DNA from 2 places in the Bradyrhizobium sp. 2TAF36 genome. Region 2 is predicted to be linked to the other one. Evidence: predicted binding sites of a transcription regulator. Region 2 holds the regulator's gene; the other holds the start of a gene.
What was found. Region 2 encodes LexA, which represses DNA repair genes until DNA is damaged. Its sites were predicted from a motif close to TGTTCNNNNTGTGTTCNG; they were not measured.
Positions count from the first base shown of each region.

Region 1: a site for LexA is predicted at 1,672-1,689, ahead of AB4Z51_RS06960 (ribonuclease T2 family protein). Genes of this name have one in related genera too.

Region 1 is NZ_JBFRFR010000010.1:74-3,863, forward strand. It holds partial or broken gene AB4Z51_RS06940 (IS110-like element ISMex17 family transposase) at 1-33, shown strand, start outside; gene AB4Z51_RS06945 (DUF3617 domain-containing protein) at 113-643, opposite strand; gene AB4Z51_RS06950 (hypothetical protein) at 674-967, opposite strand; gene AB4Z51_RS06955 (hypothetical protein) at 1,151-1,612, shown strand; gene AB4Z51_RS06960 (ribonuclease T2 family protein) at 1,735-2,454, shown strand; gene AB4Z51_RS06965 (23S rRNA (adenine(2030)-N(6))-methyltransferase RlmJ) at 2,634-3,494, shown strand; gene AB4Z51_RS06970 (cold-shock protein) at 3,749-3,790, shown strand, end outside.
Region 2 is NZ_JBFRFR010000054.1:52,026-56,700, reverse strand. It holds gene AB4Z51_RS28600 (ComEC/Rec2 family competence protein) at 1-692, shown strand, start outside; gene AB4Z51_RS28595 (GAF domain-containing protein) at 702-1,643, opposite strand; gene AB4Z51_RS28590 (hypothetical protein) at 1,868-2,302, opposite strand; gene AB4Z51_RS28585 (Cys-every-fifth RiPP peptide CefA) at 2,595-2,819, shown strand; gene lexA (transcriptional repressor LexA) at 3,008-3,709, opposite strand; gene AB4Z51_RS28575 (molybdopterin molybdotransferase MoeA) at 3,886-4,675, opposite strand, start outside.

The DNA of each region.
Region 1 (3,790 bases), on a different contig from region 2:
ATCAGGACGAAAACACCATGGCAACCCGCTTGACAGCGAACACAGTCGCTCACCCGTCTCGCCGCTACGCGGCGAGACACCCTCTCCCACAAGGGGAGAGGGGAAGACAAACCTACTTCGGCAGCAACGCCTTCAACTTGTCCATGTCGCGCACGTTCATCTTGAAGCCGCCGGGCATCACGATGTCGCCGGGCTTCTGGTCGGGCTTGCAGGCCCCGAGCCACTTGGCTTCGAGCTGCATCGTGGTGTCGCGGCCTGCTGCGCCGGCGGCGCCGCCTTGTGCATGCGACGAGGTCTTCACCGTATAGGCCGAGTTGAAATCGCCGGTGATCTCGGCATGCGAGGTCGTGCTGATGCCGGCGACGTTGCACTCGGAATCACTGACATAGCCGGTCGCGGTCTTCTTGATGTCCTGCTTGGCGCAGATCTGCTTGGCCATCGGGGAGACGTTGTTGTTCATCTCCTTGTCGACGGTCTCGTCGGTGCAGTGCTGCATGGTCATCTCGGGCATGGGCGTGCCGGTCCTGACCATCTTCATTTCCCAGAGACCGGCCTTGCGCACCGGCAGATCGTCGGCGCTGGCGCTGCCTGCCGACACCACAAGACAAAGGGCCGAGCCGAGCAAAGCGAGCTTGCGCGTCATGTGGGAAGCTCCCGACGTTCCGAAAGCGCCTCAGTACAGCGTACGGATCGGCTGTTGGGCAGCGCCATAGGGCACCCAACGGCAGGAGAACGAGATATAGCCGCCCTCAAAGGCCTGCACCGCGAGGAATTTCACGACCTTGCCGTAGCGCGCGCAGTGATCGACCGCGACCTGCCGCGCATCAGCCTGGGTCGCCAGCGAATAAGCGATGATGCCGCCGGTGTCGTTGCCCTTGAACGGAGGCACCGGAAGGAGATCGGCGCGTGCCGACTGGCTGGCCATCATCCCCAGGGCAAGAAAGCCCGCGGCCGCAATGATTCGCATTCCCGTTACTCCAATTGGTTGGGACCAGTTTACGGTGCCGGGAGGTCCATGAAAAGAACTGATGCCCCGCCGGCTGCGAGGTTGGGGTCAACTCTTGGCCAAGTGTTGCCGCGCTGCACTTGACCTGCCCCGGCCTTCGCGGCACCGTCCATCCTTCGCAAGACCCAGCTGTCCGGATTGCCCATGCGCGCCCTCCCCCTGAAATCGCTCCGCTTTGCCACCTTGCTTGGCCTCATGTTCGGGGCGCTGTCGCTCGGTGAGGCCAGGGCCGCCAATCCGCTGGAGCTGAACTTCTGGCTGAACGGGCCGCGCTATGACGGCGCCGTCGTCGATTGCGAGAGGGCGCTGCCGACCATCGCCACCCAGTTCTGGGAGAAGGAAAGCTCGTTCTGGAATTCCTCGTTGAAGATCACCGGCTTCGCCGCCGTTCACGAGATCGCGTTCCGGCCCTGGCAGTCTGACAACATTCCGCGCCGCTATTGCACCGGCGACGCCATGCTCAATGACGGAAAGGTGCGCAAGGTGCATTTCTCGATCATCGAGGATGGCGGCTTCTCCGGCTACGGCAATGGTGTGGAATGGTGCGTGGTCGGGCTCGACCGCAACTGGGCCTACAATCCGTCCTGCCGCGCCGCCAGGCCCTGAMGCTCGATCGAAAGGCCTGAATCGGACTGATCAGGCGCCTGACGGGCCGGCCCGAATTTTGTTCTTGAAATGTTCTTGTTGCCTGCTAGGCTGACTGCACAGTCTAGTTGAGGGGCGTCGCCATGTTTCATTTTAGATTGCATTCGTTCACCCGTCTCGTGATCTCACTGACCCTCCCCCTGGTTCTGGCCGCCGGGCTGGTCGCGCTGCCGGGCGGCGCGAAGGCCCAGGACAAACGGCAGAACGCGCCCGGCGAATTCGACTTCTATGTGCTGTCGCTGTCATGGTCGCCCTCCTTCTGCGAGGAGGCGTCCGAGCGCAACCGCGGCGGCGGCGGTGGTCGCTCGCAGATGCAGTGCAGCGGGCGGCCCTACGCGTTCGTGGTGCACGGGCTGTGGCCGCAATATGAGAATGGCTTCCCTGAATATTGCCAGCGGCCCTCGCCACGCCTGAACCGCAACATCGTCTCTTCGATGCTCGATTTGATGRCGGCGCCGGGGCTGATCTTCAACGAGTGGGACAAGCACGGCACCTGCTCCGGGCTCGACAGCCGCAATTATTTCGAGACGATCCGAAAGGCGCGCGCCGCGATCAAGATCCCGGCGGAATATCTCGAACTGTCGCAGGCCAAGACCGTGGCGCCGGGCGAGGTGGAGGAAGCCTTCATCAAGGCCAATGCGGGCCTGAGCAACGCGGCCATCTCGGTCACCTGCAACCGGACCCGGCTCTCGGAGGTCCGCATCTGCCTCAGCAAGGACCTGCAATTCCGGGCCTGCGAGGAGATCGAGCGCCGCGCCTGCCGCCGCGACCAGGTGACGATGCCGCCGATCAGAGGTGGCTAGTCCAACTGCTCATGCCCCGTACGCCGCGCCGCTTCGGCGGTGCGCTGCAGAATCGGGGCCTATGCTGCATGGGAATCCAGACCCGGGCCCTGGCCCGCAACGCTAAGAGCGTTGCAGCGCGTCCGGGACAGACGCGCATGCCGCTTTGCTCAAGCCGTGACGTAGCGTAGTCCTGTCTCATGAACTACCGTCACGCCTTCCACGCCGGAAACTTCGCCGATGTCATCAAGCACATCGTGCTCGCGCGCATCATTACTTACCTCCAGGACAAGCCGGGGGCATTCCGTGTCATCGACACCCATGCCGGCGCCGGCCTCTATGATCTCGAAAGCGACGAGGCGCGCCGCAGCGGCGAATGGCTGACCGGCATCGCGCGGCTGATGCAGGCGCGCCTGTCGAACGACGCCGTGGCGCTGGCCAAGCCCTATCTCGACATCGTTCGTGCCTACAATCCGAAGGGCGAACTCAAGGCCTATCCGGGTTCGCCGCTGATCACGCGCGGCCTGCTGCGGCCGCAGGACCGCCTCGTTGCCTGCGAGCTTGAGCCGAAGGCGCGCAAGGCGCTGATCGGTGTGCTGCGCCGCGACGAACAGGCGCGCGTGGTCGATCTCGACGGCTGGGTCGCGCTGCCGGCCTTTGTGCCACCGAAGGAACGGCGCGGGCTCGTGCTGATCGACCCGCCGTTCGAGGCGAAAGACGAGTTCGAAAAGCTCGGCGACGCCTTCTCGGCGGCTTTCGTGAAATGGCCGACCGGTATCTATGTAATCTGGTACCCGGCCAAGAGCCGACGCGCCACCGACACGCTGGTGCAATCAGTGGCGCGGCTCGCAGCCGCAGCAAAACCGCCAGGAAAATGTCTGCGTCTCGAATTCAGTGTCGCGCCGCAGCTTGATGGCGCCGCCCTCACCTCCGCCGGATTGTTGATCGTCAATCCGCCGTACACGCTGCATGGCGAGCTCAAGACGATCCTGCCCGAGCTGGAGATACCGCTCGGACAGGGCGGAGCTGCCAGATTCCGATTAGAGGTGCCGAGGCCGTAACACACCGGCATTCTTGGGAAAAAGATGCAGGAGCGGTAGTCAATCTGCAGAGAACCGTATTATGCTGTTTCCGTGACTGGCTTTACGTTCCGCTTCCGCGAATGGTTGCGGCGGAGTGAAGGCCTAAGAAAGATCCGATCGGACCGAAAGAAAGGTCCGCCCAAGGATGGCCAGCTCCCGGGCTTCGTAAGGCCCGGTCATGTCGTGACGTGAGTCTGCGTCGCGACGGAGGAGCAATGAGGGGGAGTTTCCCGATGGCCATGACGGGAACGGTCAAGTTTTTTAACGGCGAGCGC
Region 2 (4,675 bases):
GCGCGGTCGGCCGCATCTCGGCTTTCGGCATCGCACCGCTGATCGCTGCAAGCTTGGGAATCATCGTGATGGGCTTGCTGCGCACGCCGTTGCGCTGGGCCGGCGCGGTGGTGCTGTTAGCCGCGATCCTCTGGGGACTGTGTGCGCGGCAGCCCGATGTCCTGATCGCCGGTGACGGCCAGAGCGTCGCGGTGCGGGGCAGGGATGGGCACCTGCATCTGATCAGGTCGAGCAAGGACAGTTTTCTTCTGAAGGAATGGCTCGCCGCCGACGCCGATCCGCGCGATGCCGGCAGTGCCTCACTGGCCGCCGGCGTGTCGTGCGACGAAGCCGCCTGCGTGACGCCGCTCGCCGACGGGCGCCTGGTCGCGCTGGCCTTGCGCATCGATTCACTGGCTGACGATTGCAGCCGTGCCGCGCTGGTGGTGACGGCGCGGCCGGCGCCGCCGGATTGCGCGGCGATGGTTGTCGACCGTCAGCGTCTCGCAAGGCAGGGCGCGCTGGCGCTGGCGCTGACGCGAAGCGGCGACGGTTTTGCGGTTCAGGCGGCGAAGACGAGGGGGACAGACCGTCCGTGGTCGCCGGCGGCGGCCGGCGAGGCGGATTTCAGCGCGAGCCTTGCGCCGCAGGCGGCGGCTCCCCGCAACCGCGACGCGACGCCATCGGAAGCCGACCTGCAGGCCGAGGATTGAGCGGACGGGTTACAGATACCAGGCCAGCACGGCGTCGAGCCTGGCGTTGCCGATCACCGGCAGGACGACCATCTGGCTCAGTCCAGAGGCGCAGGCCTGCGAGGCCGCGACCGAGACGTCACGCGCGAGATCGTCGTTGAGTGCGGGCATGCCGGTGGCCCAGGCCCCGCCGATACTGCCTTCGCCTTTGGCGATGGATTTCGTCGCATAGAGCGCGGCGAGGTCGGTCTGCGCGCTGCAATCGCCGGCGCGGAAGACCAGCGCCGAACGGGCCTCGTCTGGGACCCAGATCTCGAAGCGTCGCGCAATCGGGGTCGCCTGCGCGGAGAGGAATGTCAGCACCCAGGTCTGATCGGTGCCGGTCCGGTAGGGAACGCCGACGCCGAGATTGATTCCGACCTTGGCGGCGTCCTCCCAGCGCAGAAAACTCCTGGCATCGTGCAGGTCCTTGATGATCAGCGGCAGGCTGGCTTTCCAGATGCGGCCTGGAAGGCCGAAGCCGCGCGGAAATCTGGTGTGGCGGGAGTTGAATTCGAACATGTCGGCGGTGCCGTAATAGCCGTCGACGAGCCCCATCTCGTGGGAGGTTTCGGCATCGTTGTGCCAGAGCTCGATCGCGCCGACATGGGCCTCGTCATCGCCGCAGAACAGCACCATGACGGCTTGCAGGAATTCGCCTGAAAACACGGGCACCGCCACGCCGCAGGTCAGCCCGGCGGCGATGGCCTGATCGGTCCGCTTGAAATAGGAATCGGTGAATCTGGTGAGGATCACAGGGTGGCCGCTGGCCCAGGCCTTGCCGGGAAGCCCCTCGTCATATGCGAAGTGCAAATCTTCGCTCACGTCCCTAAACGCGGACAACCCTTCGCCGTAGAGGCCGCCGCCGAATTCCAGCCGCATGCGCGTGCGGTCAGGCACCCAGAGTTCAACGACGCGAATGAAGGTCTTCATCGAACGTGCCCGCCGTCCCAAACCGCACCAAGCATCGGCCATTTGGCTGCGGAACGGACGTTCAAAATTCAGGCAGGACAGCGCAAACTTCGTGCGGTGGGAGGCGCAACGGCGTGGTCCGCCCGATGGCGTTTCGCGGGGCACGAGCAACACCATCTCGCCGGCCTCGGCCGGCGATGGCGATTTTCAATCCTGGCCCGACCTGCCGGTCGGGAATGGCGATGTCAGCCGATCGGCAGGCGGGTGATGGTTGGCCGGCTGTCGGTGATGGTCTGCGGCTTGTGCTCGCGCTCGCCGAGCGGCTGGGTCACCGGTAGCTGCAGCACGGTCGCACGCTGGCCTTCGACCAGCTGCGTCACCAGCACGGATTTGCCGTCGGGGAATTCGATCGCATCATGATGGCGATCGGGAATGTGCGGATCGATCTTGCCGAACTTGCCGACGCGCGAATTGACGGTGCGCGTCCAGATCCAGCGATTGTCGTAGCGGACGTTGTCGGCGAAGGCGAGCTCCGTTCCCGGGAGCAGGCAGACCGCGACGGTCGGATCGGCCGCGGAGGCAAAGCCGCGCGTCGAGGTGCCGCGGAAAGTTGTCGTGACGATCGTCTCGCCGACTTCGGCGGGACGCGACGCGACGGCATGCAGGCTGTAGTCACACATCGGGTGCTCCTCATGCAGGGATGGCGACCCACGTCTCTTAATCGAGGCGCAGGCCTCTATCAGAGTGGAAATACCAAACGTTCTGCCGGGTTGTAGGCAAATCTACGGCTCGCCGCCGCAGGCCGCAATCACATTAACTTTCCCGAATCCGCCAGGAACAAAGCCCGCCCCTTTGCATTCTGCAGGCGCGTGTCAGCGCCCCGCAGGCGCCGACCAGCCGGAATAGTGCCAGCCCGGCCGCGACGGTTGGTCGACGGCGTCGAGGGCCTTGCGGACTTGCTCGCTTACGGCGGTGTCCTTGCGGACATGGGGCCGCGATTGCGCGGCCAAGGCTTGCACGGCCAAGGCTTGCACGGCCAAGGCTTGCACGGCCAAGGCTTGCACGGCCAAGGCTTGCACGGCCAAGGCTTGTACGTCCAAGGCTTGTACGTCCAAGGCTTGCGACGCTGATGCTGCGATCAGCGCCACAGCAATTGTGCTCAGAACGATCCGGCGCATGACTTCTCCTCGAACCTGAAGGCCGCGAAGCAGGGCTGCTTCGTGCGGCGTGCCGAGGATTTACCGCTGGAGGAGGGGCCGGATAATCTGCGCGAAACCAGAAAGACTATCCAGCGGAAGCGGACAATCGTCCGCTCCAATCTCGGATCGGCGCCGCCGATCGAAAGCGCGCGGGGCGCCAAATAACCGATACCGGCACGTCCGGTATCAATACTTCCGGTACAGCCCGATCAGCTTGCCCTGGATCTTCACCCGGTTGGGCGGCAGAATGCGGACCTCATAGGCCGCATTGGCGGGCTCGAGCGCGATCGAGGCGCCGCGGCGGCGGAAGCGCTTGAGCGTCGCCTCCTCGTCGTCGATCAGCGCCACCACGATATCGCCGGTATCGGCGCTCTCGTTGCGCTGGATCAGCGCCATGTCGCCGTCGAGAATGCCGGCCTCGACCATGGAATCGCCGCGCACTTCGAGCGCGTAATGTTCGCCCGAGCCGAGCATGTCAGGCGGTACGCTGATGGTGTGGCTGCGGGTCTGCAAGGCCTCGATCGGCGTACCGGCCGCGATGCGGCCCATCACGGGGACCGCGACGGGGCGCTCGCCCTCGTCCGCCGGCGGGCTCGAAGTCGTGCGGACCTTGCCGAGATTGCCTTCGATGACGCTCGGCGTGAAGCCGCGGCGGCTGCCGGCAGCGGCCTGAAGCTCGGGCAGCTTGATCACCTCGATGGCGCGGGCCCGGTTGGGCAGGCGCCGGATGAAGCCGCGCTCCTCGAGCGCAGTGATCAGGCGATGGATGCCCGATTTCGAGCGCAGGTCGAGCGCGTCCTTCATCTCATCGAAGGAGGGCGGCACGCCGCTTTCCTTCAGCCGTTCGCTGATGAACCGCAGGAGCTCGTATTGTTTGCGCGTTAACATCTCGACCAAAATCCCCCGGTTGATGTCGTTCGATTCCGAGACGCTGAATTCAGCAGTAAGCCGCTACATTCTCGAAACAAATCATGAACAGACACTATATGTTCGATACATGTTCCGCAACTGCTTAATTTACCGTGAACGCGACAAAGTTCGCGGAACGCACGCGAACGAAGCGCTCAGACGGGCAGCCGCAAGACCTCGCAAGGCGTGCCGGCTTCGGCCTTCGACGCGAATGGCGCGCGCACGAGAAGTGCCTGTGCCGCAGCGAGATTCGCAAGCAGCGAGGAATCCTGGTGATTGACCGGAAGGGCGACGAGCGTGCCGTCATCGCGGAGCTCGAGGCGTGCGCGCAGGTAATCCTCGCGCTGGTCGTTGGCGCCGACATCGCGGCCGAGCACCGCGCGTTCGCGGCGGTGATGAATCATCGAACGGCCCGAAAGCGCGCGAATCAACGGCACCATGAACAGGAAGCCGCAAACGTAGGATGACACGGGATTGCCGGGCAGGCCGATCACGCGCATCGCGCCGAGCCGCCCGTTCATCATCGGCTTGCCCGGCCGCATCGCTATCTTCCAGAACGCCATCGAGATACCTTCGTCCCTCAGCGCCTGCTGGACCAGATCGTGGTCCCCGACCGACGCGCCGCCGGTCGTGATCAGGATGTCGGCGCCGCTCTCCCGCGCGCGGCCGATGCCGGCCGTGGTGGCCTCCAGCGTATCGGCGGCAACGCCGAGGTCGATGGTATCGGCGCCCTCGCTGCGGGCGAGCGCGTGCAGGGCGTAGCCGTTGGAATAGACGATCTGGCCGTGGCCCGGCGTCGTACCCGGCATCACCAGCTCGTCGCCGGTCGCGAGGATCGCGACCTTCGGGCGTCGCCGGACTGGCAATTGCGGGTAATTCATGCCGGCGGCGAGCGCGAGGTCGCGCTCGGTGAGCCGGGCTCCCTTGCGCAGCAGCACGTCGCCT